4 regions of the Brevibacillus sp. HD3.3A genome follow, and region 4 is predicted to be linked to each of the others. Evidence: riboswitches for the same ligand, from Rfam matches in the RefSeq annotation. Region 4 holds a riboswitch; each other region holds the start of a gene.
What was found. A riboswitch is a leader RNA that binds a small molecule or an ion and turns the genes downstream of it on or off. The one in region 4 is predicted to bind cobalamin.

Region 1: it holds a riboswitch for cobalamin, as region 4 does, so the genes downstream of both, HP435_RS25250 (ABC transporter substrate-binding protein) here and HP435_RS18750 (ABC transporter substrate-binding protein) in region 4, are expected to answer to the same signal.
Region 2: it holds a riboswitch for cobalamin, as region 4 does, so the genes downstream of both, HP435_RS10445 (ABC transporter substrate-binding protein) here and HP435_RS18750 (ABC transporter substrate-binding protein) in region 4, are expected to answer to the same signal.
Region 3: it holds a riboswitch for cobalamin, as region 4 does, so the genes downstream of both, HP435_RS24060 (energy-coupling factor ABC transporter permease) here and HP435_RS18750 (ABC transporter substrate-binding protein) in region 4, are expected to answer to the same signal.

What each region holds. Positions count from the first base shown of each region.
Region 1 covers NZ_CP085874.1:5,395,322-5,403,001, reverse strand. The annotation lists gene HP435_RS25270 (MocR-like pyridoxine biosynthesis transcription factor PdxR) at 1-1,427, opposite strand, end outside; gene HP435_RS29350 (NAD(P)H-dependent oxidoreductase) at 1,606-1,866, shown strand; gene HP435_RS25265 (NAD(P)H-dependent oxidoreductase) at 1,847-2,509, opposite strand; gene HP435_RS25260 (alpha/beta fold hydrolase) at 2,549-3,343, opposite strand; gene HP435_RS25255 (winged helix-turn-helix transcriptional regulator) at 3,453-3,821, shown strand; cobalamin riboswitch at 3,976-4,174, shown strand; gene HP435_RS25250 (ABC transporter substrate-binding protein) at 4,324-5,490, shown strand; gene HP435_RS25245 (FecCD family ABC transporter permease) at 5,519-6,574, shown strand; gene HP435_RS25240 (ABC transporter ATP-binding protein) at 6,594-7,361, shown strand; gene HP435_RS25235 (class I SAM-dependent methyltransferase) at 7,376-7,680, shown strand, end outside.
Region 2 covers NZ_CP085874.1:2,127,024-2,134,703, reverse strand. The annotation lists gene HP435_RS10450 (FecCD family ABC transporter permease) at 1-57, opposite strand, end outside; gene HP435_RS10445 (ABC transporter substrate-binding protein) at 105-1,142, opposite strand; cobalamin riboswitch at 1,441-1,651, opposite strand; gene HP435_RS10440 (M24 family metallopeptidase) at 1,669-2,760, opposite strand; gene HP435_RS10435 (ABC transporter permease) at 2,946-3,839, opposite strand; gene HP435_RS10430 (ABC transporter permease) at 3,858-4,868, opposite strand; gene HP435_RS10425 (ABC transporter substrate-binding protein) at 4,972-6,636, opposite strand; gene HP435_RS10420 (ABC transporter ATP-binding protein) at 6,765-7,680, opposite strand, start outside.
Region 3 covers NZ_CP085874.1:5,139,038-5,146,717, reverse strand. The annotation lists gene HP435_RS24075 (spore germination protein) at 1-641, opposite strand, end outside; gene HP435_RS24070 (GerAB/ArcD/ProY family transporter) at 631-1,731, opposite strand; gene HP435_RS24065 (quinone-dependent dihydroorotate dehydrogenase) at 1,879-2,970, shown strand; cobalamin riboswitch at 3,122-3,318, shown strand; gene HP435_RS24060 (energy-coupling factor ABC transporter permease) at 3,466-4,230, shown strand; gene HP435_RS24055 (energy-coupling factor ABC transporter substrate-binding protein) at 4,227-4,511, shown strand; gene cbiQ (cobalt ECF transporter T component CbiQ) at 4,508-5,299, shown strand; gene HP435_RS24045 (energy-coupling factor ABC transporter ATP-binding protein) at 5,304-6,158, shown strand; gene HP435_RS24040 (hypothetical protein) at 6,273-6,437, shown strand; gene HP435_RS24035 (hypothetical protein) at 6,490-6,627, opposite strand; gene HP435_RS24030 (hypothetical protein) at 6,811-7,305, shown strand; gene HP435_RS24025 (hypothetical protein) at 7,324-7,500, shown strand.
Region 4 covers NZ_CP085874.1:4,048,394-4,056,073, forward strand. The annotation lists gene HP435_RS18745 (FecCD family ABC transporter permease) at 1-497, opposite strand, end outside; gene HP435_RS18750 (ABC transporter substrate-binding protein) at 499-1,482, opposite strand; cobalamin riboswitch at 1,630-1,772, opposite strand; gene HP435_RS18755 (MBL fold metallo-hydrolase) at 1,915-2,862, opposite strand; gene HP435_RS18760 (YbaK/EbsC family protein) at 2,961-3,446, opposite strand; gene HP435_RS18765 (helix-turn-helix domain-containing protein) at 3,506-4,063, opposite strand; gene HP435_RS18770 (MerR family transcriptional regulator) at 4,208-4,966, opposite strand; gene HP435_RS18775 (hypothetical protein) at 5,087-5,257, shown strand; gene HP435_RS18780 (manganese-dependent inorganic pyrophosphatase) at 5,316-6,248, opposite strand; gene HP435_RS18785 (PepSY domain-containing protein) at 6,376-6,936, opposite strand; gene HP435_RS18790 (PepSY domain-containing protein) at 7,029-7,598, opposite strand; gene HP435_RS18795 (sensor histidine kinase) at 7,595-7,680, opposite strand, start outside.

The sequences.
Region 1 (7,680 bases), 1.3 Mb from region 4:
AAAACCGCACGCAGAGCCGAGGCGAATTTGGCTACGCCAAGCGTGATTTCTGCTTCTTTCGGGCGGGCAAAGGTGAAGCGAATATAACCGGAGTCAGATCCGTACACACTTCCGGGGGCGACAACCACGCCGCGCCGCAGAGCTTCTTCAAACAGCTGGTTGTCGTTGATCTCGGGCACAATTTTGCACCACAAATGCAGTCCGCCCTGCGGAAGCGTGAACGTCACCAGATCAGGCAGTTCCGTTTGCAAGGCTTCCACCAGCAAATCGCGGCGATAGAGCAGGCGCATCCGCAGTTGCTCCAGGTGGGGCAGGAAGAAGTTGGAGTGCAAAAATTGGGCGGCAATTTTTTGCGGAACGACGCTCAGGCCGAAGTCCATCTGCTGTCGCGCGTCTGCCAGTCGTTCCACGACGGAGTGGGGGGCCACCATCCAGCCGACGCGCAAGCCGGAGGCCGCGATTTTGGAAAAGGAACCGATGTACAGGACGGAGCCGAGCTGGTCGTGCGATTTGAGCGGGGCAGGCGGATCGCCATCGTAGGACGTGAGACTGAATGGATCGTCCTCCACGATCGGAAGCCCCAGCTCGCTGGCCACGTTCAGCAGTTGGGTACGGCGGGCCGGATTGAGGCAAATGCCTGTCGGGTTTTGAAAAGTCGGATTGAGAAAAATCATTTTGATCCGGTGTTTTTTATACAAGGAGCGAATATCTTCGGGATCGATGCCCTCCGGACTGACCGGGAGCCGGAACAGGCGCAGGCCGGCCGACTGAAACATCGGCAAAGAGTAGCAATACGATGGATCTTCTATGGCGACGGCATCCCCGGGAGCGAGCAAACATTGAGTGATCAAATAAAGCGACTGCTGGGAACCCGATGTGATGAGAATGGACGAGTCTGTCGTGTTGATCTGCCGATACCGCGACAAATAGGAAACGAGTTCTTCGCGCAGTGGCGTGAAGCCTTGGGGATTGTCGTACCCTAAATATTCCGTAAAGGGGTTTTCTTTCATCAAGGTGCTGATTTCCTGACCCGGAGACAATTGCGCGGACAGCTCACCGCTGGCAAAGTCGATCATGCCGTCTTTTTGCAGGGCCTCGCGAATGCGGCGCAAGTAAAACAAATTCGGGAGAAACTGCCCGCCCTCCACGTACCGATGCCAGTTTGGGGTGTGTTTGGGGGTCGCTTCCCATTTGTTTTTGCAGACGCGCGTGCCGCTGCCTGTCCTGCTTTCGATGATGCCGAGTGCACGCAGCTCTTCGTAAGCCAAAATGACGGTGCTTCGATTGACCCCCAACTGCTCTGCCAGCTTTCTTTCAGAGGGGAGCAAGCTTCCAGGAGGATATTCTCCATAAGAAATCCTGCGCTCGATCTCATCGGCGATTTGGTGATAGAGTGTTTGCGTGCTGGACCGATCAGGTTTCCACATGATAATCACAACCTTGGACATATTCGTTAACAATGATATTGACAAGAAACAAACTTATCATACCACGCGAATGGAAGCAGCTTCGGCCGAAAGAATACCAATCTATTGAACATGGATGGGTGAATGGCTGAGCAATTGGATGGTTTGCTTTTGAGAAAAATGTGGTATTCGGTGATCAATCACCGAGCAGTTTATTTCCGCTGACGGCTATATTATTGTTGCTCCGATGTGGAATTACGGCGTGCCGCCGATGTTGAAGGCGAATATCGATGCGGTGTGCATCGCCAGAAAAGCATTTCGCATGACGGAAAACGGCGCGGACGGCGTCATTTCCGTCTTGAAACAACTATATATGGAAAAAGGGCCGCCCCGAACATCCATTCTTGTTCGGGGCGGCAATAGTGGCAGTAGCGATGTCGTTACTCGACGTAGCGAATGATGTGTTCGCGCGGCTGTCTTGTTTTCGGGCGCGGCTCGTTTTTGCGGTAGCCAAAGGCAACCATGCAGGCTACGCCGAAGCGTTCCTTGTCCAGCAGTCCTTCAGCTTGCAGGAGTTCCTCTGCCTGTTTTTTGTCGAAGCCTTCGATCGGGCAGGAATCGATGCCGATCATGGCGGCTGAGGTCATCATGTTGCCAAGGGCGATGTACGTTTGTCTGGCTGCCCATTCGAACATGACGCGCTCGTCTGCAAACAGCTCAAAATCTTGCTTCAAAAATTTGTCGTACATGGCGCTTTTCGCGGTGATGACGTTTTCCGGCAAAAGCTGTACGTTTTTCATCTGGTTCATTACGTAGTCGGAATCAGCCGCCATCTCTTGCTTGGTACGCGCCAGGATGATGACAAAATGACTCGCTGTAGCCAGTTGCTTTTGCGCTCCCCAGGAAACGACAGACAGCTTGTCGCGCAGAGCGCGGTTTTGCACGACGAGAAAGTTCCAAGGCTCAAAACCGAATGAGCTGGGAGAAAGGCGAGCCGTTTCCATAATGAAAGCGAAGTCTTCTTGTGCAATCGTTTTGTCTGCGGCAAATTCTTTAGTGGCGTGTCTGGTTTCGTATGCTTGCAAAATCTGTTCTTTTTGGATCATGTTATCCTCCAGATAAGGTAAGTTATTTTGGGGAAGTCATCGGGTAGAACGGACAAAGGACAGGACGGTTTCGATCAGCTCTGCCTCCTGCTCCCACAGTACCAGGTGCCCTGAAGCGATCTCGTGGTAGCGCGCGTCAGGCAGGAGAGCGGCCATTTCCCTTGTCTGCTCCACAGGCACCATGCGATCGTAAGTCAAGCCGATGGCCAGTGCTGGGGCAGTGACTTTGCCAAGCAAAGGCCGCAGGTTGATGCGAGTGTCAAGTTCGGCCTGTTTGCCAGTACCTTCGGCAAGTGTCGCAGCCAAATTGGCGGTAAACTCATGCAACTGCTCCAACGTTTGAAACGAGCTGTAAAACGCCGGGCTGAGGCCAGTGTGGATGGCGAATTGGGCGAACAGCTCCCGATCCTGGCGGAACAGCTTTTGCCACAGATCGAACTGATAGGCGACAGCGAGATCGCTTTCTACCCAGCCCGCGATCGCTGTCACCGATTGGACTCGCTCCGGGTATTTGGCGGCGATGGCCGTTGCTACGACAGCGCCGAGCGAGTAGCCTACGACATGAAAGTGCGTAAAGCCTTCCTGCATAACTGCCTGCACATTTTGCTCGACCAGATCGTCCAGCTCCAGCCGCTCGCGGTCGTCTTGCGTTTTGCCCGAGCCGCTGTAATTGGGGGTGATGACGGTAAAGTCAGGTGCCAGCGCCTTGCCGAGATTGCCCCACGTGCCTTCGTAACTGCCTCCTGTACCGTGGATCAACAGCACGGCAGGTCCGCTTCCTTCTACTGCATATGCGACGTTTATGGGACCAACCTGAACGAATTTTTCCATGAGGGCCTCCTTGAAATCGTGTTTTACAAAAGTGATCTTACCGAATACACTGTAAAAAAGTAAGTACGCACTTTTTCGTTGAATACTTACCAAAAGGGAAGTGAGAACCATGGGGAACCAACAGGTGATTTATCAAATAAACGGCAAACAGTTTCAGTGTCCGATCGAGCTGTCTGTTTCCATTCTTGCAGGAAGATGGAAAACGACGATTATTTGCCAACTGATGAACGGGAAAAAGCGGTACGGTGAGCTGAAGAAAAACATCATGGGCGTGAATCACAAAATGCTCGCGGAACAGCTGCGGGAGCTGGAAGAGGCGGGGATTGTGCTGCGGCATGTGTACCCGGTCGTTCCGCCAAAGGTGGAGTACGAGCTGACAGAGCGGGGAGAAGCACTGCGTCCCGTGATTGAATACTTGATCAAATGGGGAGAGCAGTTTGGCACGCCTGTGGCGGATGAAGTGGAGCCGACTGCCTAAAACTGCTGAAAGCACCGGGCCATAATCGCATACGACAACCATACGACCACCTGAGAACGGCGGATTTTTTTCGGGCGAAGGCAAAAGAGGGAAGGAAGCGGCCGATTTGTTTTTACGGTCCCCCCTCCCTATGAAAATAATGGTATAATCAGCCAAGAATAGCATGCAGCTAGGTGCCTTTGCGAGAGCAAGGGGTAACAGGGAATCGGGTGAAAATCCCGAGCGGTCCCGCCACTGTAATTGGTGAGTTCTCTTTCCAACATGTCACTCGGTATGGAGCATAACCATCGGGGAAGACGAAAGAGCGCGATGAGCCAAAAGCCAGGAGACCTACCTAGTTTGTCACACCCGTAATCCTTCGCGGAAAAGGTGAGGTGTAGGAAGAAGCTGCGACAGCTTGTGTCTATTTATTCATGATGTCGACTGATTACTTCTACACGTTTGCCTCGTCCGGCGGGACGGGGCTTTTCTATTGATCACAAAAAGATAGGGAGTGGAAACGATGCTGCAAAAGAACCGGAAAAGCTGGATCGGCAAAGCATGGCTGTTTGGCCTGCTCACGATTTTTTTGGTCGTGACTGGCTGCTCTGCTGCTTCACCGTCATCGTCAACGCCTGCGGAACAGAAAACTGAACAGGCGGTGCCGCAGGAAAAGCAGGAGCTTGCTTTTCAAGATTCCGCAGGGACTGCGATCACGGTAAAGCTGCCAGTAGAGCGGGTGGTCGTGCTCAATCGCAACACGGCAGAAGCGATCAAGCTGCTGGGAGCCGAGCAGTACGTGCTGGCTACAGGCGACACGACGGTCAAAAATAACCCGTACCTCGGATTTGACAGCAAGCCGGATGTGGGGGAAACGAAGCAGATCAATCTGGAGCAAATCATCAGCTTGAAGCCGCAAATCGTCTTCGCCTATACGAATCGCCCCGACAAGACGCTGGAGGAAAAGCTGGAGCCAGCCGGAATCAAAGTCGTGCGAATGAACAACTATTTGCCGGAACAGATGGATGAGGAGCTGAAGCTGCTCGGCAAAATTTTTGATAAATCGGACAAGGCAGACGAATTTCTCGCCTGGAAGCATTCGATTGAAAAGCTGTTAGCGGACCGGGTGGCGGGCATCAAGGAGGAAGACAAAAAACAGGTGCTTGCCTTGTCAGCCGGATTTCTCAATACGAACGGGGGCTACCGGATTTTCCCCAGCCAGTCGTTAGACGGGAAGCCAGGAGTAGGGGAAGGCTACGCGACGATTCTGGCTGGCGGGAAAGACGCTGCCGACTTGCAATGGAATCCGGCGGAGGCGTCGACTACGATCATGGTCGACGAGGAATATGTGCTCAAGCGCAACCCGGAGGTCATTACCCTGCACGGCACCTGGCTGGGTGGCTACAATGTGAAGGATACGAAGCCGTTTGAAGAAGCGCTGCGCCATATTATGAGCACGACATCTGTTTCGCGGCTCAAGGCGGGGCAAAGCAAAGACATTTACTTTTTCTACACCAACTTTGTCGGATCGGACAAGCGGTATATCGGCAATCTCCAACTAGCCAAATATTTGTACCCGGATAAATTCCAGGATATCGATCCCGAGCAGTATGCCAAAGAGTATTTTGAAAAATGGTTAGGCGTGCCATACCAAGGCATTTGGCACTATTCGTTCAAAGATGTTCAATGACAGCCAAGGACAACCGCTGAGCAAGCCAGTGCAGCGACCGATCCAGGCCATCTATCACGGGAGCGTGAAAAGCAAGCTGCTCATTTTGACAAGCCTTTTCCTCCTGCTGGTGCTGCTGACGCTTTACGCAGTCAGTCAAGGGGCTGTAGAAGTTGCGTTGCCTGAGCTTTTGGCTATTTTGTCCGGACGCGCTTCCGATGAGATGACCGCCTACATCGTATACGAGATTCGGCTGCCGCGCATGGTCATGTCGATCATTACAGGAGTTTCGCTGGCATGTGCCGGTGCGATTATGCAGGCGATTTTGCGCAATCCGCTGGCAGACCCTTTTACGCTCGGCGTATCGAGCGGAGCGGCTTTTGGAGCAGCATTGGCGATCGTGGCCGGGACGAGTGTGTTTGGCATCAACCTCGTTTCGAGTGGACAGTGGATGATCGCTCTTAATGCCTTTGTGTTTGGCTGTCTCGCTGTGGGCGCGGTCTACGGCATCGCCAAGCTCAAAAACAGCTCGACGACCGTACTGCTTTTGGCGGGGGTGGCCATTGGGCAACTGTTTTCGGCGGGCGTTTCCGGTTTGAAGTTTTTTTCCAACAACGAAGCGTTGAAAGACTTGGTTGTCTGGCTCATGGGAGGATTTTGGGGAGCGAAATGGCAAGTGCTGCACATTTTGCTGCCGCTCGTGATCATCTCGCTTGTCCTTTTGCTGAAATACGCCTGGGACCTGAACTCGCTATGCGCTGGCGAAGATGTAGCGCGAACGCTCGGCGTCAATGTCAAACAAGTCCGCTGGGTGTGCCTTTTGCTCGTTACCTTGATGGCCTCCGTCACGATTGCCTTCACCGGGATTATCGGGTTCATCGGGCTGGTGGCACCGCATATCAGCAGAATCATCATCGGGACGGATTATCGATTTTTACTGCCGTGCTCTTGCCTGATGGGCGCTTTGCTGCTGCTCTTGTCAGATACGGCAGCCCGCATGGTATTATCTCCGATCGAGATTCCGGTAGGCATCATCACCGCGTTGTTTGGCGCCCCGTTTTTCGTCTATTTGCTGTTGAAAAAGCGCAAGGACTACTGGGCATAAGGAGGACGGTCGGGTGTACATGCAGGTCAAGGATTTATCGATCAAGTACGGAACGAAGATGATTCTGAAGCAAATTCAGATGAACTTGCAAAAAGGCGAGGTCGCAAGCATCATCGGGCCAAACGGTGCCGGGAAAACAACCTTGCTCAAAAGCATGGCGTCGATTATCCCGGTGGAACGAGCGCGGATCTGGATCAAAGACAGAGACATTCGCTCCTATTCGGCTAACGAGTTGGCGAAAACGCTGGGGTACGTGCCGCAGCATACGGCTTTCGGCTATCCGTTAACGGTGTTGGAGACAGTGCTTCTGGGCAGGAAACCGTACATGCAGTGGAACGTGACCGCTCACGATCTGGAAGTAGCGGGAGCAATCATGGAGCGGCTGCAACTTGCGGAAATGGCGCAGCGTTATATGGACGAGCTGAGCGGAGGCGAGCGGCAAAAGGTACTGATTGCGCGAGCGCTTGCCCAAGAGCCGGAAATACTGCTGCTGGATGAGCCGACGTCCGCTCTCGATATTCGCCATCAACTGGAGGTGCTGGAGCTGGTTCGGCAGCTTGCCCTCCAGCAGCAAGTGCTGGTCGTGTTGATCATGCACGATCTGGAGCTGGCGGCCAGATATTCAGATCGCGTGTTTTTGCTGCAGCAAGGGCAAATTTATGCTTCCGGGCGGCCGGAGGAAGTGTTTACCTCTGCGAATATGGAGCAGGTGTACGGAGTAAAAGTCGAGATCGGGCAGGGCAGCAGCGGTCTGAAGTTGACGGCCACGCTGCCAGAGTCGCGATAAGCAAGGGGGAGAACATGTACTACGGAGTAAGGCTAGGGATGAAGTCCAGGGAAGCCTGGATGGAAGGGATGAAAAATTGGGAAGGCAAGCTGCCCGAGCGCATGACTGACGACCAACTGGAAGAAAGCTTTTGGGATCAATTTTTGCAGCGCAAAACGGCGGAAGCGGAGCCGGATGACTATGTGCGGGAGATTGGCAGGGAGCTGCTTTCCTTTATTCAGGAAGACGATGAAGTGCTGGAGATTGGGCCGGGATGGGGAAATTACACGTTTGCGGCGGCGAGCAAAGCGCGGTCGCTCACTTGCGTAGACAGTTCGGC
Region 2 (7,680 bases), 1.9 Mb from region 4:
CGCAAACGTAATCGAGACGAGCAACCCGATCAGCAGGGCAACGATGATGAAGGGCATCTTGATCTTATGCAGGGCCGTTCCCTCCTTAATTAAGCAGCCGTTCTTTATTTGAATTTATCCGGGTACAGTCCTTCGCCGAGGATTTTCAGCGCGATCGGTGCGCGTACCCCTTCGGAAGCTGCGGACAGTGGCAATACAATCAAACGTTTGTTTTGAATCGCTGGCAAGTCAGCCAGTTCCTTTTTGGCGAGCAAAAACTCTTTCTTCTGATCAATCGTTTTGTCGCCGTAATCCACGACAACGATAACGTCAGGCTTGCGGTTCACGACTTCTTCCCAGCTCACCGTTGCCCAGCCTTTTTGAATGTCGTCAAACACGTTTTTGCCGCCTGCCGCCTTGATCAGGGCAGTCATGTAGTTGTTTGCAGCTGTGAACGGCTGATCTTCTCCGCTATCGTACACAAACACGCTGAGCGGCTTGTCCACGGTACCGATTTTGCTTGTCGTTTGTTCCATTTCCGCTTTCATTTTGCCAATCAGTTCGTTCGCCTTGTCTTCCACGCGGAAAATGCGGCCGATGTTTGCAATGTCAGCGAATACGTCGTCAATAGTCGGGCCCGGCTTGTTGGAAGACTCTTGCAGGTACGATTTGACCCCTGCTTTCTCCAACTCCTCCATCGAGCCTACACCTTTATCGCCAAAGGCGCTTTTCCAGCCTGCATACACAAAGTCAGGGTTGGCAGCCATCAGCACTTCTTTCGTCGGGTACTTGTCGGACAGCACAGGCACTCTGTCGTAGTCAGCTTTCAACTCAGGCAAAATTTGATCGTCCAAATACGCAGTCCCGGCCATTTTGTCAGCCAGACCGAGAGCGAGCATAATTTCCGTCACGTGCTGGTTCATGGTGACAGCGCGTTTTGGTGCTTCCGGATAAGTCATTTCGATGCCGTTGTTGACGATTGTCACTGGCTTGTTTTCGCCAGCGGCTGGCTGAGCAGCTTGCTCCGAGCCTGGCTTGGTAGCAGCTTGTTCAGGGGCTGCCGGTGTTGCGGAACCACACGCAGACATGAGCAGCATGATTGCAGTCACAGACGCGAACCAAAATCCTTGCAAGGCTTTCTTTTTCTTAGGTGTTTTATTCATTTGTTTTGTTACCCTCTCTTCTTTTCATGTTCTCTGTGCGATGAAAACAATTGATATGTAAATCGTAATTATTACGAATTACATCTACACTATACGGAAAGCCGCTCCGTTTGGCAATACAGGAAATGGCATCTCCCCCTCTCCACGTGTTGCTGCCACGATGATACCCATAGAAAAAAGCACCCCCCAGTTTTCCAATCGGGAGGTGCTCGACATACGCAGACATATCTATAGATCCAGCGTTTGTGGAGCGCCTTTTCTAAAGATTGCTTCTACATCTGTCCCATCCTCGTGGGTCGATTGCAAATGATCTCATGGCAGGTCTCCTGGCTCACGAATCAACATGCCTAGTTCCCTTCCCATTTTTCGTCTCGCGAAAAACAGTGGTTGCTGCGTACTAGGCACTCCTCGTTTACAGTGGCGGGACCGCGCCGGATTTTCACCGGACTTCCCTATTAAGCTGGCGGAACCAAACAATTCCAGCCAGCACCATCAGATTCATATGAAATTGTGTGTTTCGTGATCGTTAGCCAATCACAGTCAATTGTTTCGGGAACTTGCTCAATACTTCCACGCCTGATTCGGTTACGAGCACATCGTCTTCAATGCGCACGCCGCCTACTCCCGGTACGTAAACGCCTGGCTCGATGGTGAACACCATGCCTGGGCGAAGCGTTTCCTGATTTTGACCATGTACGGACGGGTATTCGTGCACATCCATGCCCAAACCGTGTCCCAGTCGGTGCATGAAGTATTCGCCATAGCCCCGCGCCGCAATCAAGTCGCGAGCGGTCTTGTCGAGATGGGCAAAAGTCACGCCTGGACGAACCTCTGCAATCGCCGCCTCATTCGCCGCAAGCACTGTCTCGTAAATTTCGCGCAGTTGTTCGCTGACTTCCCCGACGGCAAACGTGCGGGTAATATCGGAAACGTAACCATCAGCTGCTACGCCGATGTCAAACAGCAGCAAATCGCCTTCCTGCACCTGGCGCGACCCTGGCGTTCCATGCGGCAATGCCGATTTTTCGCCTGCCAGTACCATCGTGGAAAAGGATGGGCCATCTGCTCCCAGACGCTTCATCTGAAATTCCAGTTCCGCGACAATCTCCATTTCGGTCTGACCGACTTTGAATTTTTTCAACGTCTCGCCAAGCGTATCTTCGATCAGTTGAACCGCATTTTTCAAACGGGCAACTTCATCTGCCGATTTGATCAGGCGCATTTCACGAAGCGGTTCTTCCACATCGGTGTAGCTCTGCGCACCGACGGCTTGTCCCATGGCTTCGAAGCGCTCTACGGTCATGTGGCTTTTCTCGATGCCCAGCTTGGACAAGCCCGCTGGCAACGCCTGCTTGAGAATCTCGTACGGATTGTCCGTATCCGTATGTGTAAGAATCGTCTGAACAAACGATGCTGCCGCCGCCGCTTCCCGATCAAGGGCAGGCACAATCAGCGAAGGCTCGCCTTGGGCCGGAATGATCAGCCCCATAAAACGCTCGTGCGGATCAGTAAAAAACCCGGTCAAATAGTAAACATGCTTGGGAGAAGTGATCAATACCGCGTCTAACTCATGGTTTGCCAAAAAATCGTGCAGCTTCGAAATACGCTCCTGGAACAACTGCGTCACCTTCTCTTTCGACAATATTCTACCCCTGAGAATACCATTTTCCTGCCTAAAAAAGAAGAGAGAAGCGGAAAATTCTCTCATGAATCCTCCAGCATATGCCCAAAGAAAATAAGCCAGCAGACGCGAAAAAAGGGGCAGCCTGGACGCTTGTGTCCCTACTGCCCTTCGCACTACAACTAATTTTTCATCCGTGGATCAAGCGCATCCCGCAAGCCGTCGCCAATCAGGTTGAAGCCAAGTACGGTCAACATGATCGACAGTCCGGGAAAAATAACCGTCCACGGCGCTTTTTGAATGTATTGACGGGAATCGGAAAGCATTTTCCCCCACTCAGGCTCCGGTGGCTGCGCACCGAGTCCAAGGAAGCCGAGTGCCGCCGCTTCAATGATCGCAGTAGCAATCCCCATCGTCCCTGTCACGATGATCGGAGCCAGGCTGTTCGGCAAAATGTGCTGCATAATGATCCGGGAATCTTTCATCCCGATCGCGCGCGCCGCCATGACGAACTCTTCTTCCTTCAAGCTGAGAACCCGCGAGCGAACCAGACGTCCAAAAGTCGGAATGTTGATAATGGCAATCGCCAACAGCGCGTTTTGCAAAGACGGCCCCAAAATCGCGACAATCGCAATCGCCAACAGGATGCTTGGGAACGCCAGCATAATATCAAAAATGCGGGAGATCAGCGTGTCAATCCATTTGCCGTAAAATCCGGCGAGCAAGCCGAGAATCGTTCCGGCGACGACCGAGCCGATGACGGAAAAGGTGCCTACCCACAAGGAAATGCGCGCCCCGTACACGACGCGGCTGAACACGTCCCGCCCGTTGTAATCCGTTCCAAACCAGTGCTCCCCCGATGGCGGCTTGTTTTTCATGACCAGCTCGCCTTCATCGTAAGGATACGGCGCGATCATCGGAGCAAACACAGCGACCGCCACGAAAAACAGGATAATCGCCAATCCGACCATCGCCAGCTTGTTCTTGCGCAACGCCCTCCACGCTTCCCGCCAAGGAGAGACTACTTCTTCATCTTTTACTTTCCAGGTCACAGTCTGTACGTGAGTTTCTGCCATATCTCCTTTGTCCCTCCTCTAGCGGTATTTAATGCGCGGGTCAATGTAAGCATACAGAAGGTCGACCAAGAGATTGATCAGTACGAAAATCGTAGCGATCACCAAGATGCCGGACTGGATCACCGGATAATCCCGGTTTCCGATGGCTGTGAAAATGTAGCGGCCGACGCCGGGCCAGCCAAAAATCGTTTCGGTCAGCACCGCTCCCCCCAGGAGCAAGCCTGTTTGCAGACCAATCACCGTCAACACGGGAATCATTGCATTTTTCAATGCATGCTTGTACACGACCCAGAACTGCGCCAAGCCTTTTGCCCGGGCTGTTCTGACGTAATCCGCACGCATCACTTCCAGCATGCTCGATCGGGTAATCCGGGCGATAATCGCCATCGGAATCGTTCCGAGAGCCACTCCGGGCAGGATCAAATGCTTGACCACTTCCCACAGCTGATCCCACTGTCCAGCCATAATCGTGTCCAGTATATAGAACTGCGTAATGGCCTCTACAGGATTACGCGAATTGTCGCGACCAACGGATGGCAGCCATTTCAGTTCTTGCGCAAAGAACCATTGCTCCATCAAACCTAGCCAAAAGATTGGCATTGAGACACCGATCAAGGCGATCAACATCGCACAGTAGTCAAACCAGGAGTTTTGCTTCCACGCAGACAAAATTCCTGCGTTCACTCCGATAATCACAGCGAAAAGCATGCTGACGATCGTCAGCTCGGTAGTAGCGGCCAAATACGGCCCGATTTCTTGCGTGATGCTTGCTCCGGAATGCAGGGAAACTCCCAAATCTCCGGTGATGATTTGCTTCAAATAGTCAAAGTATTGAATGTACCACGGATTGTTCAAGCCTAAAACTTCCCGTAAATCTTCAATCGCTTTCGGACTTGCTTTCTCTCCCAATATGGTCAGAGCCGGATCACCTGGGATGGCACGGATGATGGAAAATACGACGATGGACATGCCCAGTAGAACGGGGATGAGCATAAAAATTCTTCGGATGCTGTAGGATAGCAATGCCATCTCCTCGCTTTCCTTACAAAAAGATAATGGCTAGGTGCAAAAAGAAAGGGTAAGAAGAGGTTTTCTCCTCTTACCCTGCTTGGCTTTCACATTCCATCCGGTTTTACTGGAAGTCAACCTTTTCCAGACTCTCGGAGCCTTTTGGATGCGGCTTGTAGTTGATGATGTTCGCTTTGGCAGCCAATGCTGGCGTAGAGTGAGCCAGTGGCACCATCGGCACGTCTTTGAAGATCAGCTCTTGCACTTGCAGGTACAGCTTCTCGCGCTCTTCCTTGGTCGTAGCGGACTGAGCAGCCATCAAGAGCTTGTGCGCATCTTCATTTGCCCAGCGCGTACGGTTGTTTCCGCCGATGTTGTTTTTATCCAGCAAAGTCGCCAGGAAGTTGTCTGGGTCGCCGTTGTCGCCGGTCCAACCGAGCATGAACATTTCTTGCTCGCCTGCTTTTGTTTTTTCCAGGTAAGTCGCCCATTCCATCGTCACGATTTCAGCTTCTACGCCGATTTTTTTCAGGTCTTGCTGGATTGCCTCGGCAATTTTCACGCCATCAGGCATGTACGGACGAGCAACTGGCATTGCCCAGAACTTGATTTTGAAGCCGTTCGGGAAGCCTGCTTCGGTCAAAAGCTGCTTCGCTTTGTCAATGCTAAATTCACGATCCTTGATGTTGCCGTTGTGGCCCCAGATCGATGGTGGCATTGGGTTCACAGCCGGTTGGCCAAGTCCTGCAAAGAATGCTTCGATGATAGCTGGCTTGTTGATCGCGTATGCGAGTGCTTCACGAACTTTTGGATTGTCGAGTGGCTTTTTCTCCACGTTGAAACCGACGAAGCCGATGTTCATGGATGGACGCAGGATCAGTTGCAGATCCTTGTTGTCTTTTACCGTTTGCGCGTCATCCGGGTTCACACCGTCCATCATGTCGATTTCGCCAGAGGTCAGTGCTGTCAAGCGAGCTGTGTTTTCAGGAATAACCTTGAACACGAGTTTGTCGAGTTTAGGGAAACCAGCGTTCCAGTAGTCAGGGTTTTTCTCCAGCGTAATGGTGTCATTGCGCTTCCACTCTACGAACTTGAACGGCCCGGTTCCTACCGGATTTTCGTTGAATTTCTCAGGTCCCATATCCTGTACCGCTTTTGGCGAGGCAATCGCGAAGCAGGACATGCCCAGGTTTTGAATGAATGGCGCGAGCGGGCGGTTCAGGGTGAACTTCACCGTTTGCGCATCTACCGCTTCTACAGACTTGATGACATGGTTTTCGTCGCCTTTGTAGCCGCCGAACATGTCGTTGTAGTATTCGAAGCCTTCTTTGTTATGTTGCGGATGGCTCTTGTCGCTCCAGCGCTCGAAGTTCCATTTTACGGCTTCTGCATTAAAATCGGTGCCGTCATGGAATTTGACTCCACTGCGCAAATGGAAAGTGTACGTCAAGCCGTCCGGAGAAATTTCCCACTTTTCCGCCAGAGAAGGAACAACTTCTGTGCTTTCTTCGGCGTAACCTACCAGTGTATCGAACACGTTTTCCGTCACCTTGAACGATTCGCCATCGGTTTGAGCGATCGGGTCGAGACCGACTGTATCGCCGCCGCGGCCTACGATCAATTGCTTAGGCCCCGATTTGGCTGGCTCAGGTGCTGGAGTCGCTGCCGGAGTTTCTGTCTTTGGCTGTTCTGCCGGCGCTTGTGTCGTTTGAGAACCGCTGCATCCAGCAAGCAACATGCCCAGAGCCAACAGGCTGGTCATGGCTGCGGAGAGAACTCTCTTCTTCATGAAAACATCCCCCTCTTCTAAAATGAAAGCATGTTACATTAATCCATCATCATCCGTGTCGCTCCTGCCTCGCATCCCCCCTTTAAAAAGGCTTCCTTTTCATCAGGCGGTCATCCTCGTGTGCGGCTTTACTGTTTGTACAGATGACAGGCCACAAAATGTCCATCACCCACGTCCTGAAAAGCGGGACGAGTTGAGCGGCATTCTTCTGTCACGTGGGGGCAGCGAGTATGGAACGTACAGCCGCTCGGCGGATTCGCCGGGCTTGGCACGTCACCTTGCAAGATCACCCGTTCCCGTACATCATCCGGGTCCGGAGTCGGCACCGCAGACAATAGTGCTTTTGTATAAGGGTGGAGCGGGTTCGAGTAAAGCTGTCCGCTCGTCGTCAATTCGACAATTCGGCCGAGGTACATCACACCCACCCGATCGCTGATGTGACGCACCACGCTCAAATCATGGGCGATAAACAAGTAGGTGAGGCCCATTTCCTTTTGCAAATCTTGCATGAGATTGAGCACCTGCGACTGAATGGACACGTCAAGCGCGGACACAGGCTCATCCGCTACAATCAGCTTGGGGTTGAGCATGAGCGCTCTGGCGATGCCGATCCGCTGGCGTTGCCCGCCGCTGAACTGGTGCGGGTAGCGCCTCGCGTGGTAGCTGCTCAGCCCCACGACTTCCAGCATTTCCTGCACTCTTTTTTTGCGCTCGGAACTCGTCCCGATTTTATGTACGACAAGTGGCTCTTCCAGAATCTTCTCAATATTGTGACGAGGATTCAGAGAGGCGAACGGATCTTGAAACACGATCTGCATATCGCGCCGCATTTTGCGCATCTCATCTGTGGAAAGTGCTGTAACGTTGACACCGTCAAACGTGATTTCGCCTGCGGTAGGCTCAATCAGCCGAAGCAGCGAGCGTCCCGTCGTGGACTTGCCACAGCCGCTCTCTCCGACCAATCCGAGCGTCTCCCCGCGCTTGACGGCGAACGAGACATCATCGACGGCCTTCACCACACCTACTTCCCCGCCCAGGACGCCA
Region 3 (7,680 bases), 1.1 Mb from region 4:
GGACGCCCTGTATAGTCGACTAGCGGGAACAACGAATTGCGATTGTCGCTCAGCATTTTTTCCAGCAGCGCACTGTTGATTATTTTTTTGTTTTCGCAGGCAATCAGCCGATCGCGAATCATCTCAAGCAGGTCGGGAGGGACCGTGTCTGTCAAATACAACAGGGCAATCCGGCTGCGGGAACGGGTGCCGAGAATAAAAGGCTCATAAGCGAGTGTGATCGTTCGCATGCGTTTGCGGATGAGGGCCACATTGGTCGACAAATCCTCCACGAAGCCGTCTCGCGGGCCTTTGATGGAAATTTCCGTGTTGGCTTCTTCTGTACCCCGTTGCGGCCGATTGGAAATGTCCCAGGAAAAAGGCGGCGAATCCCCCAAAAAAATCAGCAAGTCTCCCGCGAAGAGCCGTTCAGTCCACAGCTCCGGATTGGTGAACAAAGGGACGAGCGGAAGCGAGCGCAGATCGCCAGAATTTACGCAGTGCTCCAATTGAGGCAAAGCCGTCTCCTGCAAATGCCGTACGTCCGCCAAACCTTCGCAGTACAGCATGAGCACAGACTGATCGTTCGGGGTGACAGCCCGCAGGAAGACGACATCAGCACAATGCGCAAATCTATCACGCAGCTCCTCTTCAAGGGTCATGGCTCACATCCTCCAATCTGGTTGGTTTTCGCAGCGACAGCAGGAACAAGATGAGTGTGACGACTACCATAACCAGCAAGTAAAAAGGATAGTAAATCTTCGAGAGAAACGTCACGAATTGCATGTCGCTGTAAGGAAGACTGGTCAGGGCGATCATGCTGGCGCCAAGGACGAACATGACGTATTTTCTTTGCTTTTTCGTGCGCAGGACGAGCAGCTCCCCGAGCAGCAGCAAGCAAAGCGTAATGCGGATAAACGACCCGGACAGCCACTGGAAAATCGAGAAAAACTCCATGTTCTCGATGTCTTTGCCGATCGTCAAAAGCCGCCATTGCTCAAAGGCGGGAAACCGCTGGCGCGTCGATTCCACAGGCCCGAACTCGGCGATGGCTCCTGTAAGCGGACTGAGGGTCAGTACCAGGACGATCGCGATCATGATGATATAGTGGACGGCGCGAAGCGGTTTGCGAATGTGGTGTTGCAGCAAAAGCAACAGGAACAGCTCGGTAAATCCTCCTCCTACAAACACCATGGCGTGCAGGGTGGGCATAAGCCCGTTCTGGAACAGCGGCAAAAGCTGGGTATAATCTTTTTTGGGAATGTTGCCAAACGCGACGAACATGCCCAATAACGAAACGGCAGGCAGCAGGATGCCGGAAGTAATGCCGACAGAGGCTATGCCGCCGTAAGAGGCGAACACGCACAAAATGATCAGGGCAAGCGCTGTCACCCATTCCGGTGTCTGCGGCAAATAGTTGACGGTAGTCCATGTTTGCGTATCGATTAAATTGACGAGGGCCATCAAGTACAGGCAAAGGATGATCGGGGCGAGGAGCAGATGCCGGACGGTTTTTCCAGATCGCAAAAGAAGCCACTGGGACAGCGACATCTGCTTGATCCGTCTATTGATGAAAAACAGGGCGTATGCCCAAACGGCAAAGGGGATGGCGCCAATAATGACGCTCAGCCAGGCATCGCGCCCAGCTTTGCTGAGCAGCAGAGGAATAAGGGTAACATGGTTGGTTATTCCGATTGAGAGCATCATGACCATGATCGCTTGGCCAATCCCGATTTTTCCGTCTGCTTTCATGAAACATACGTCCCCTTTTAAATCGCTGGTTTTGTTATAGTTTGTCTGCTCGACTGGAAATATGTATCGCGTATAAAGGTTAGCCCACGAGAAACAAAGTGTGGTATTCTACAATGAGGTAAAAATGGAGTAAGGAGTGCAGCCGGGATGTATAAGCTCATAAGAAAATATCTGTTCCAGATGGATACGGAAGAGATTCATGAAAAAACGGTTGGTGCCTTGAAGCTGATGGAAGATTCTGCTCCGGGAAAAAGCTTGCTCAGAATGATGTTCCAGTTGAAGGACGAGCGTCTGGCGACAAAGCTGTGGGGAATGACTTTTCCCAATCCGGTAGGACTCGCCGCCGGTTTTGACAAAAATGCCGAAGTGTATCATGCGCTCGGTGCGCTCGGGTTCGGCTTTGTGGAAATCGGGACTTTGACGCCGCAGGGACAGCCTGGCAATCCGAGGCCCCGCTTGTTCCGTTTGCCTGAACACGAAGCAGTGATCAACCGAATGGGCTTCAACAACCACGGTGCGTATTTGGCTTCGCAGCATCTGGTAGATTACGCTTATTCCGATGTTCCGATCGGGATCAATATTGGCAAAAACAAAGTCACTCCTAATGAGGAAGCGGCTTCTGACTATATCAAGTGTCTGGACATGCTCTATGCGTACGGCCATTATTTCGTCATTAACATCAGCTCGCCGAACACGCCGAATTTGCGCGACTTGCAGGAGACAGAAAGCATGCGCCAGCTGGTGCGGGCGATACGCGAGAAAGCGGCTGAGCTGGAAGCGCGCGGCATTCAGAAAAAACCGATTTTGCTCAAAGTAGCTCCAGACATGTCTGACGAGCATATGCGCGATGTCGTGCAAGGGGCTGTGGCGGAAGGTATTTCCGGGATTATTGCCACCAATACGACACTGTCGCGGGAAGCTGTTCAAGGGCATCGGTACGGCGAGGAAGCGGGCGGTTTGAGCGGAAAGCCGCTGACAGAGCGATCGACAGCGTGGGTGAAAGAGATTTATCAGGAAGTCGGAGGCAAAGTGCCGATTATCGGTGTCGGAGGCATTTTTACCGGAGAAGACGCCTATCAGAAAATACGCGCGGGCGCCAGCCTGGTCCAGGTTTATACTGGCATGATTTATCAAGGGCCTGGCATTTCGAAGCAGATCAACAAGCAATTGCTCAAGCTGATGCAGCGGGACGGTTTTTCCCACATCAGCGAAGCGGTTGGCGTGGACGCGAAAGCGTAGAATCAAAAACGTAGAACCAAAAACAAGGCTCGTGCAGTCAATGACATTCGCCAAAAGGTCATCGGTTGCAGGAGCCTTTTGATAATAAGCTTTACGCTGGATTGGGCGATTGAGTATAATAATGTAGGACAAGCAAGAACTGTCAAACAATTGGATATTGTCGGCAATAGGTGCCTTTGTGTGCATGAGCACGAAGGGTAACAGGGAATCGGGTGAAAGTCCCGAGCGGTCCCGCCACTGTAATCAGGGAGTTCTCTTTGATGAAGTTCCACTCATATTCATATGGGGAAGGACAAAGAGCGCATCGATCTGAAAGCCAGGAGACCTACCTACTTGCCACACCCTGGAGACCTTCGCGGAAAGGAGCGGTGAATACGGAGCAATTGGACAGAAGTTCATGTCTATTGTTTTGTGCGCATACCTCGTCTGCTATCGGATGGGGCTTTTTTGATTGGAAAAAACGGTAAAAAGAACAGCAAAGGAGGAGAAGTTGCCTTGAATCGATCACGCTTTGTCTCGACCTGTTTATTGATTGCGGGCTTTGTTCTTTACTTTCTCGTAAATGAACCGCAAACTTCTTACGCGATGCACATTATGGAAGGGTATTTGCCGCTGTCGTGGGCGTTGTTCTGGTGGGTAGTATTTATTCCGTTCTTCATTCTTGGCATTCGTTCGTTAAACAAAATCGTCAAAGAACACCCGCAAATGAAGCTGCTTATTGGCGTATCAGGTGCCTTTGCTTTCGTGCTGTCTGCTTTGAAAATTCCTTCGGTGACGGGAAGCAGCTCCCATCCTACCGGAACAGGACTTGGGGCGATCATGTTCGGCCCGTGGGTGATGTCTGTGCTGGGCAGTCTGGTGCTGTTGTTCCAAGCCTTGCTGTTGGCGCATGGCGGATTGACCACGCTTGGCGCCAACGCTGTTTCGATGGCGGTTGTCGGGCCGATGGTGGCTTACGGGGTGTACCGCCTGATTGTCCGTGCCAACGGAGGACAACGTTTGGCTGTCTTCGCTGCGGCAGCTCTTGCTGACCTGGCGACTTATGTAGTGACATCTGTTCAGTTGGCGCTGGCTTTTCCGGCTGAGTCTGGCGGGGTATTGGCTTCTTTCGCCAAGTTCGCTGGCATTTTTGCCATCACACAAATTCCGTTGGCGATCAGCGAGGGGCTTCTGACCGTGCTCGTCTGGAACTGGCTTCAATCTTACAATGCAAAAGAGCTGGCGGAGCTGCGCTTGCTGAAACGGGAGGAATCGCTGTGAAAAAAGGAATGAACTGGCTGCTGCTCCTGGGTGTCGTCGTGCTTGCGATCGTGCCGTTGCTTTTGGTGCAGGACTCGGAGTTCGGCGGAGCGGACGGAGCGGCAGAGGAAGCGATCAAGGAGATTGCCCCTGCGTACGAGCCGTGGTTCCAGCCGCTGCTTGAACCGCCAGGAGGCGAGACGGAGAGCTTGCTGTTTGCCGTGCAAGCGGCATTGGGAGCGGGCATTGTCGGCTATGCGATGGGCTTGTACAAAGGTCGGCTGGATAAAAACAAAAAATGAACTGGCAGCAGCTTGACTCTCTTTCGTATCAAAACCGTCTGAGATTTTTGCCGCCGGAACACAAGCTTCTGTTTGCGAGCGCGTTGATTTTGCTCGTTTTGACAGGACATGAGTGGTTGCAAATGGCGATTTGCATTTGGATGGGAGTATGGGTGATCGGATATGCCCGTATTCCCGTCCGTTTCTATTTCGGATTTCTTCTTTTGTCTCTCTCGTTCTTTGTTTTGGGTTTGCCTGCACTTCTGCTGGAAGCGACAAGGGCGGAGACAGCTCCTGTGACTCAGATGGCAGTGGCGTGGCATGTCGGCCCTTATTTGATATACGTTCCAATGAGCGCCATCAGCAAGGTGTGGGTGCTGTTTTGGCGAACGATGGCCAGCCTTGCCTGCTTTTCCTTTATTTTGTTTACGGTGCCGTTTGCCGAGATTTTGCAGGTGTTGCGCAAGCTGCGGCTTCCGGTCATCGTTACGGATTTGCTGATGATTATGTACCGCTTTATTTTCGTGTTGCTCGGCGTCTCCCATCAGTTGTGGATTGCTCAGCGCTCGCGTGGCGGACACCGGGGATTTCGCGCGACGATGCGCGACATCGGCGGTCTGGCTGCCCAGCTGTTCGTCAGGGCGATGCGCAAATACGATGCGTTGTACAAAGGGATGGCAGCCAGAGGCTTCGGGGAAAGCTTGCAAGTGCTTTCTTTGCACAGTCATTCCCGCTCCAGACGATATGAATGGGAGTCGATAGCAGGCTGTGTTCTGCTGATTTTGCTGGAGTGGTGGACAGGGGGATAATGCTTTGACATCATGGCTGTTGGAATTTGCTGACGTGCACTACGCCTATCCGGGTGGCCGCGGCCCTGTGCTGCGCGGACTGTCCCTGGGCATTCCAGAAGGGAAAAAATGCGCGCTGCTCGGACGAAACGGTTGCGGCAAATCTACTTTGTTTTTGCACGGGAACGGGATCATCCAGCCGCAGCAAGGGCAAGTGAGCTGGAAAGGGACGCCGCTCAGCTACAAACGCGCTGCCTTGCAGGAGATGACGCAAAAAGTCGGTCTTGTCTTCCAGGACCCGGAGCACCAACTGATCGCCAGTACCGTAGCGGAGGATGTATCCTACGGGCTGTGCAACCGGAACCTGCCGGCGGACGTGATTCGCCAAAAGGTACAGGCGATTCTTCAGGCGTTCGGGATGACCGAGCTTGCTGACGTGCCGATTCATCACCTGAGCCTGGGGCAAAAGCGTCGACTGGCTTTGGCCGGGGTCATGGTGCTGGAACCGGAGCTGTTGCTTTTGGATGAGCCTACGGCGTATCTCGACCGCTATCAGACGCGAAATCTTTTGCGCGAGCTTGATGCGATTCACCAAAACGGGACGACGGTGCTAATGGCGACGCATGACATGGATATCGCGTTTGAGTGGGCGGAATGGATTTGCGTGATGGACGCGGGCAAACTCGTATTTGCCGGAGAGCCGCAAGAGGCATTGGCACAAAGGGAGCTGCTGGAAAGCCTGCATCTCGGCATGCCGCTCATCGCTGACGTGTGGGAAGCTTTGCCGCAGGAATGGCGACAAGAAGCTGGCGAGCGCGTCCCTTGTTCGCTGGAGGAATTGAAAAAGCGTCTGCTGACTGGACAGGTTGCTGTCCGTTAGCGACGGAGAAGCGGTCGCGCTGGCGGCCGTTTTTGTTGTGCACGATTTCTTGACGCATGGCAAGAACAATCCAAGGGTATTCTATCCGTAAAATTCCTTTTGGAGGTATCCCTGATGGAGCACGATTCGTTGATGAGTTCTTCGCTTGCTGGCGAGGAGCAACAAGAGTTTCCCGAGAAGGTCAAAGATCAGCTCATGTTCAACGTGTTGGAAAAAGAAATGACGACCGAAGAAAAGGAAAAGAAAGCGAAAGACGAATATTTGACAGGAAAATCGTAGTCATTACCGAAAGGTCCTTCTCGGCTAACAAGAACGAGAGGGGCTTTTTTGCTCAGTTGTTGTTCCCTTTGTCTTCTTTTTCTTGCCGTTCTTTCAAAATGGACAAGAAGGCCAAGAAATCGCCCAGCAGAACCACAACGGCCGCCATCAACGCCAGGTCTTCCGCAGAAAAACCACTGTTCTGCTTCATGGTTCAGCCTCACTTCCATAGGTTATCTGTCCCTTGTATCATATGCGGAGCCGTTCGGACGGAAATGGGTATACGCACAACTTTGCCATCTTGAGAAATGTCGGCCGGATTTTGTAGGGAAACGTCTGTTTTTAGCGAATAAAAGAGAATGGACCTACTTAAAACGGGAGAAGTGGTGAGATTGTGATTTCAGCTTTGAATAAGACGCTCTGTGTTCAGCAGCTTGTGGAGAAATTGAGAGAAAAAGAGCTTGTCCACGTTTCCGGCTTTGACTTGAAGGAAACGAACAAAGCTTTGTATGAATATGTGCATCAGTTGAGCAGCTCCATCGCGATCATTCCAACCACGATCGATTCTGTGATTACAGGTGTCATCCGCTTCAAGGAGGGCTATTTCATCACGCTCGGCATGCTGATCTGGAAGGACGCAACCCAGAAAGGCCCGTTCAAGGAAGGGACTTTTCTGTTTTACAAGCGCGACGACAGCGATTCGCTGGACGAGTGTATCCATATCACCAACTCCATTGAAAACCATAACCTGATGGAAAGCTTGTTTTTCGCGTGCTGTGAGAGCAAGGGCGACGATCTGGTGCTGAAATATTCGCATATCGAGCATGCCATCCAATATGGAGAGACGTATCGGGAACTGAAGGAGCAGTGGAAAAAGGGATTTGCTTGATCATGGAGGTTAATGGGAATGTTGGACTTTGGTGCTGTCACTTTTGACTGGGTATCTTTTTTCTTGGATTTGATTTTGATTGGGGTGCCAGTTGGAATTGTTACTTATTTTGCCGTTTGGTCTAGTTTTCGCAAGAAGCTGGCTGAGCTGGAGAAACGGGTCGGAAGCTTGGAAAAAGCAGGGAAGAGTAACTGAGCAAAAGGCGAATGCGAGGAGCGAGCGTCAAAAAGTTTCTCTTGGATCAGGCGGAGGGACTTCCGCTGCGGTGTGTATTTTCCATTATTTATATATAAACGCCAGTTTTTGCGCAACCGATAAACATAATGTCATCTAGTATAAGTTCGCAATTGGGGATAGGCGTTCGACTAATCGTGC
Region 4 (7,680 bases):
ACGACCCCGGATAAAATGAGCGTCTCTGTTTGCAGCTTGCCCTGTGTCTTCGCCAGCGACAGTACAATCCACAGACTGCACAGCCCCGTCAAAAAGGCGACCACAGGCGTGCTCCATTCCCCGAGAAAAGCGAATTGCAAGCCAAACAGGATCAGAAAAGCGGCACCGACAGCAGCTCCGGATGCCACTCCCATCGTAAACGGGTCTGCGAGCGGATTGCGCAGCACCCCTTGAAATCCGGCGCCCGCAAGCGACAGGCAAGCCCCTACCAGAATCGCCAGGATGACGCGGGGAAAACGCACTTTCATCACGATTTGCTCGGACGAATCCGGCCATGTCACGGCAACCAAGTCCGACATGCCGGGGAGCTGATGCAACAAGATCAGCCATACTTGCGAAAGCGGAAGCGATGCCGCTCCCATCGAAATGCTGACTACCGCCGATGCCAGCAGGATCAGACTGCTGGCCCCTCCCCATAAAAGCAACTGCTTCTTCATTTTATTTCACCAGATCAGGGTAAATCGCTTTGGCTACCTCGATCAAACCTTGGGTAATCCGCGGTCCCGGGCGCGAAAGCAAATTTTGCTCCATCCCGAAAATCTGCTTGTCGCGGATCGCCTTCATCTTGTCCCAGCCGTTGCGGTTCGCAATGATGTCCTCCAGCTTTTTCCCTGTCTTGTCGTCCGTAATGCCTTTTGCATACAAAATGACGTCAGGATCGCTTTTTAAAATCTTTTCTTCGCTGATCGGGTTCCACCCTTGGGTATCAGCGGCAATGTTTGTCGCGCCTGCCAGTGAAATCAGCTCATCCAGAAATTCCCCTTTGCCCACCGTCCAGCCCGGCGAAAATTCCAGGTACACTTTTTTCTTGTCTTCCGGCTTCACCGCTTTGACCGCTTCCTGCACGCGCGCGATGTCCTGCTTCATGCTTGCGACTACTTTTTCCGCCTGCTCCTGTCTGTTTGTAATGACACCCATCGCCAAAATGTTGTCAAATATCTCATCCATTTTTTGCGGGTGAGTCACGTAAACAGGCATGCCCAACGTTTTCAGCTTCGCAGCGACAGGCTCATCCATCGAGATTCCGCCGATGACCAGATCAGGCGACTGGGCGAGAATCGCCTCTTCGCTCGGCTTGACGACACCGCCCACTTTCGGCTTCGTGGCAGCTTCTGCCGGATAATCGTCGTAGTCGGACACCCCGACGATCCGGTCGTTCAGGCCGAGTGCGAACAAAATCTCTGTTTCACCCGGAGAGGTGGAGACAATCCGCTGCGGCTCTTTTTGCAAGGTCACTTCTTTTCCCGTCGAATCCTTGACCGTCAGCGGGTAGACAGTCGCTTTGGCCGTTGTTTCCTGTGGTGTTGTCTGTGGCGCCTCTGTCTTTGGAGCAGGGGCTGTTTGCGTGTTGCCATTGCCTGTGCAGCCGACCAAGCTTGCAGCAATGACCATGGGCATGAGCAGTTTCCACGAACGTTTCATATGTATAACTTCCTTTCTGGGCAACTGGTTGATTCTTAGCATAGAAAAACCCCTTCGCTTCCAGCGGGAAACAAAAGGGTCGACTTGCCAGAACGATCTGGTCACGCCAAAAAGTCCTGAACGGGCCGAACCTTTCCGCGAAGGCGCAGGCACATCATGCAAACAGGCAGGTCTCCTGGCTTGCGGCTTGCGACAGCCGCTTTACAGTGGCGGGACCGCGCCGGATTTGCACCGGCTTCCCTTTTCACCTCGCCCATGACAGACGAGGCACCTGCTTGCTGTATTCAGTTGTTTGTGCCTGCAAGCTAAGACTCACCCACCATCATAGCATTCCTTGGCCCAAAAAAGAATGCGTCATTTTGCACCAAAACGCAGGCCCAGGCTACCCGTCAACCTGCAGCAGCCACTAGCCTTTTGCCTAACCGACGAAAATTACTGTTTGCGCTTGTGCAAGTAATCGATAATTCCCATCGCGCACACCTGCAAATCCAGTCGCAGGACGCTCATCACTTCATGCTGCTCGGCAATGCCGCGCGCTTTCAGATGCTGGCTGACAAGAGCGAACAGCCTGTCCCCCAATTGCTCCGTGCCAAGCCCGGCGGAAACGGCCGCCTCGCCTTCTGCCACGAATACGGGAAGCCACTCTGCCACTTGCCGATAGACGTCCTCCACTTCTTCCGTCATGCCAAAATGCCCGAAGTAGATACGCTGGAGTTCGCGCTTGCGAAAACGCTCGATAGACGCAAGCATCGCCTGCGGATCGAACTGATTTGGAGACGTGGACGGCAAAACGAAATGCAATCCGTCTTTTTGGAGCTGCGGATAAAAAACGCCCGCTGTATCACCTGTGAACATGCCGCGGCTAACCGGATCGTAAATGCTGAAATGATGGTTCGCATGGCCGGGCGAATCCAAAAATTCAAGGACACAGTTCGGCCCGATCGGCAAGGTGTCTCCGTCTTTTCGCACCAAGATTCGCTCCTCGGGAATCGCCACAATCGGATCGAACAGGCGGTTGAAATCGTCCTGGTAAACGGCTTTCGCTCCCGCAATCAAGCGACTCGGGTCCACCAGATGGCGCGCTCCTTTTGGATGCACCACGATTTTGGCCTGCGGGCATTCGCGCAAAAACAAGCCTGCCCCACCCGCGTGATCCAGATGAATGTGCGTCACGATGATGTATTTGACTTGCTCCGGCGAAAAGCCGAGCTTGTGCAATCCTGCCACAATGTACGGCACGGACGGGCTTGGCCCTGTCTCGACAAGCGTCAATTGTTCCTCTGCTATTACATACGTTCCCGTCCGCTCCGCCCAGCCCATGTCAAAGCCGTCAATCAGATGGATGCGGTGTCCCAAGGAAATCGGTTCAGTAGGTTGCATCGATTTTTCTCCCCCTGCCAACTTGATATCGTGTGAATATTTCCACTTTACCATTGATCGTGCCCGGATTCGAGAGGGCTTTGCCGTTTCTTGGCTGGTTACGGGCGGGAAGCGATGCGCGCTACTTCGCCATTCGTCATTTGTACCAGTTGCTTTGGCGTCAGCGAAAAAACAGCGTTCGGATGCCCGGCAGCCGCCCAGATGACTTCGAAGCGAAGCAAATCCTCATCAATCCACGTCTCAATCGGTTCCAGATGTCCGACGGGCGAGACACCGCCGATGACAAATCCGGTTTTTTCGCGCACAAAATCGGCATCTGCTTTTCCCGGCTTCTCCTGCATCCATTGCGCGAGCAGCTTTTCGTCGATCCGGTTTGTGCCGCTTGCCACGACCAGAACAGGCTTGTCCGTCGTCTTCCGGCGAAAAATGATCGACTTGGCAATTTGCGCGACCTCGCATCCGATCGCTTGCGCTGCCTCCGCAGCTGTGCGGGTGCTATCCGGCAGTTCGACCACCTGATTGTCATACCCCAATTGTTGCAATCTCGCTTGCACTTTCTGCGCGCTTTCTTTTAATCGCTGCATTAGTTTTGCTCCTTTCCTTTTACACGTTTTCGTTAAATGAACGACAGGTATGGTTATAGCTAAGGCTCTGCGTAATACATCACGACCTGAATGACGGCTTGCTTTTCGCCTTCATTGCTGTACTGATGGGGAACGTTTCCAGCAAAACGGATGCCGTCTCCTTCCGACATGCGAAACCGTTCGTCCTTGATTTTCAGGCAAAACTCGCCCGCGCTGACGGTAATGTACTCGTAGACGCCTTCATTGTGTGGAGTCGACGAGTAGCTTGCCCCCGGGTCAAGCTCGATGCGAAACATTTCCAGCTTGGTCATCGGATCAAAAGGAAACTGCAAATACGCCCGGCACAAGCCGTTGTCTTCGATGATGGGCGACACGTCTGCGATTGACACAAAAGAAACGGCACTGTCCGGCGCCTTCAACAGCGATGAGAACGACACTTGCAGACCTGTTGCCATTTTCCACAAGGTCGTCACCGTCGGCTGGGAATCGCCGCGCTCAATCTGGTGCAGCATGCCTTTGCTTACGCCCGTCAGCTCCGCTACTTTATCGAGGCTCAAGCCCCGCTTTTTGCGAATCGTCTCCAAGTTTGCTCCAATGATCGTCTGTATTGATTCCACCAGAGTGCTCCTCTCTTTGCATTTTGTATCAGATAATGAACAATTATATAACATAACAAACACAAAAGAAAATAGCGCCTAAACAAAAAACTCCCCCGAACCGCCAAAAGCATGCGCGGTTCAGGGGAAGTTTTTCGCTAGTCATTAGGCTTGTGTGTAAATGACGACAGCGTCGCGCAGGAATGCTGCCAGGCCAGGCTGCTCCTTGTCGTAGTAAGCCGTAAATCTCGGATCATCGACATACATCTGAGCCACGCCTGCGTGCGCCTCCTTGCTGTAGCTGTCCCAGTAAAAGCTGAGCCACTGGCGATGCAAATCGGCTGCCTGCTGGGCCAGCTCGCTGCCCGGATCGCCGCTGGCAAACGCTTGCTTCAGCGTCGCGTGCAGCTTTTCGTTCAATTGCTCGACTTGCGCATACTCTTCCTCGCTCATCTCTTTGATTTTCCGATTGGCACGCTCTACTCGCTCGTCGCCGTACTTGGCCCGGATTTCTTCGCCGTACTGCTGCTCGTTGTCGTGAATCAACTGCTGTTTGAAGCCTTCGAATTTCTGTTTGTCTGTCATTGTTTTCGTCCCCTCTCGCTGCGCCAAAGTCAGATCGACATTCGCAATCAGCCGATCCAGCTGCGCCCGTTTTTCCAACAGCTTCTCCCGGTGCTCCCGCAGTGCCCGCTCCGCATCAAAGGTGGGAGAACTCATGATTTCCTTGATCTCCTCCAGGCTGACACCAAGCTCGCGGTAAAACAAAATTTGCTGCAACCGATCCACTTCTGCCTGCCCGTAAATACGATACCCGGATGAATTGATTCTCGCCGGCTTGAGAAGGCCAATCTCATCGTAGTAACGCAATGTCCGGGTGCTGACACCTGCCAGGAGACCCAGCTTTTGCACGGTATATTCCATCTTGTATCCCTCCTGACAAATTCATCGTACACATTTACGCACCGGCAAAGTCAACAGTAGTAGCAGCAGGAAAATAATGTTATTGTAAAAGCAAGCCATTGTGAAAAGGGGGAATGTCTTTTGCTCTATTTTCTCATCGCAGTAGCAGCCACCTTCATCGCGGCCTTCTTTTTTACAGGGTCTGTCAGCTTGCGGGCCAGAGACAAGCACGCCGTCCACCACTACAGCGACGACGCCTATGCTCACCAGACGATGCATCATTTGCAACAGCACAACAACAATCCGTTTTGAATGCATGAAAAAAGCTGCCCAGACCAATGTGTCCGGGCAGCTTGCTTTTTTCTAACAATTACAGAGCTTGAAACGTATCTGTCAGTACAGGAACGATTTGCTTCTTGCGGGATACAACGCCTTTGAGCACCGCTTTGTTGTCTGCGAGCGTAACGTTGTACGCTTTTTCTACTGCCTCGGTTGCTTTGCCGAGCGCCAGCGCAACGGAATCGTTGTTCAAGATGTCTGTCACCACGAAGACGAACAGGTCCAGACCTTTTTCCGCAATGATCGCGGAGATCGCTGCTTCCAGCTCGCTTTGGCGGGCCAGTACATCGTTGACGTCCACGGCGTTTACTTGGGCGATTTCCACTTTCGCGCTGCCCATTTGAAATTCTTTTGCATCCAAAGAGAGCAGTTGAGCGATTGTTTTGTCGCTCAGGTCAGCGCCTGCTTTCAGCATTTCCAGGCCGTATGCTTGCAAGTCCACGCCTGCGATCTCAGCCAGTTCGTGAGCTGCCGCAACATCTTGCGCGGTGCAGGTAGGGGATTTCAGCAGCAGCGTGTCGGAAATGATCGCAGACAGCATCAGGCCCGCGATTTCTTTCGGGATGTCCACGCCGTTTTCCTTGTACATTTTTTTCAAAATCGTAGTCGTGCAACCGACAGGCTCTGCACGGAAGTACAGCGGGTTGCTCGTTTCGAAGTTCGCAATGCGATGATGGTCAATTACCTCGACTACTTGCACCTGCTCGATGTCGTTTGCGCTTTGTTGACGTTCATTGTGGTCGACGAGAATGACTTCGTTGACTTCATTTCCTACTGTTTCCACGAGACGCGGCTCTTTTACCTGGAAGTAGTTCAAGACGAACGCTGTCTCGCTGCTGATGACACCGAGGCGAACCGGCTCTACATTGTCGCCGAGCTTGGTTTTCAGATCAGCGTAAACGAGCGCCGAGCAAATGGAATCCGTATCTGGATTTTTATGACCGAAGATTAGCTTTTTTTCCATCATCCATACTCCTTAGTCGTATATTGGCGTCAAAATTATACCATGGAATAGCGGATATTCCCAAGGAAAATTCCAGAAGCCGATCTTTGTTTGCAAACAAAGATCGGCTTCCGGCGCCGCAACAAACTTAGTCGTCCCACTCCATGCTCAATATGTCGCCTGTGGTGGCCGATATTTCCAGCTCCGCTTCCTGGCGGTTAGAGGTACGGACTTCCACCTCGTACACGTACTGTCCATCGTCTTCATCCAGCTTGATTTTCTTGATGCTTCCGTTCACTTTGGACAAGGCGATCTTTTGAGCTGTCTCTGCGGTGATCTTCACCAGCTGCTGCTTGCGGGCCGGATCATGCTCGCGCCACGCCTGCCCGGTTACGGCATCGACGTACACATCGGTCTCCTTCCAGTTTTGGACGATTTCCGCTTTGTACACGAGCGCCGTTCCCGCGCGATCCAGCTTCCACTCCTTGATCACTCCGGGTTGGACGCCGAGCGCGATTTTTTGTGCCTGCTCGGAAGTAAGGCGTACTTGCTTCGCCCAGTCTGCCGGGACATCTTCATCTACTTCCAAAAAGACGGGCACAGCCTGCTGATTCGGCTGAGGAACGTGCTGATGCGTCTTCGCCAAGGCTGTGACGCTAAAACTTCCTACGAGCATGATACCTGCTGCTAACATGACGATTTTTTTCATGGAAATTCTCTCCTTTTTCTCTGCTGTCTTCATGCTACAAGACGCAGATGAGCGAACAGAGAGAAGAAGATTAAAATTTGCTGAGAACGGACTTAATCCTCCCACATGATCGACAAAACCTGTCCCGTCAGCGGATCGATGCTTACTTTCACTTCCCGGTTTTCGGCGGTTTTGATCTCTACCTCGTAGACGGTTGCGCCGTTTTTATGCTCTACTTCGATGCTGTCAAACGTCCCGGCCACTTGTTGCAGCGCGATTTGTTTGGCGCGATCGAGTGAGATTCCGCTTTTGGCAAGCTCGTTGTTCGCAGGTGGTGCAGGAGGGGTTTCCTTGCTTTCGTCCACGGGCTGTACGGTCTTGTCCGGGGGTGTCTGCTTTTTCGCCAGAGGGGTAATCCGTATCACCCGTCCCGTCTCGGCGTCCGCGACAACCTGGTACGTTCCCGTTTCATTTTCCACTGTCCCGACATATACCTCTCTGCCTGCCTCCCCGGTCTTCTCCAAAGCGGAAATGACTTTGCCGTAGCGAGCGGATAGGGACTCCTCCACTTCCCGGATCGTGCGCCCTGCTTCCGGCTCTCCTCCAGCAATCCGGGAGAGAGCGAAAACAGCTGCCGCTGCGAAGAGCAGGGCCAAGAGCCACCACACACGTCTTTGTTTCAACCGTTCTCCCCCGCTTTCTCTCGGGCTGCTTTGGGCAACGTCACCGTAAAACGGCTGCCTGCCCCGACTTCACTCTGGACAT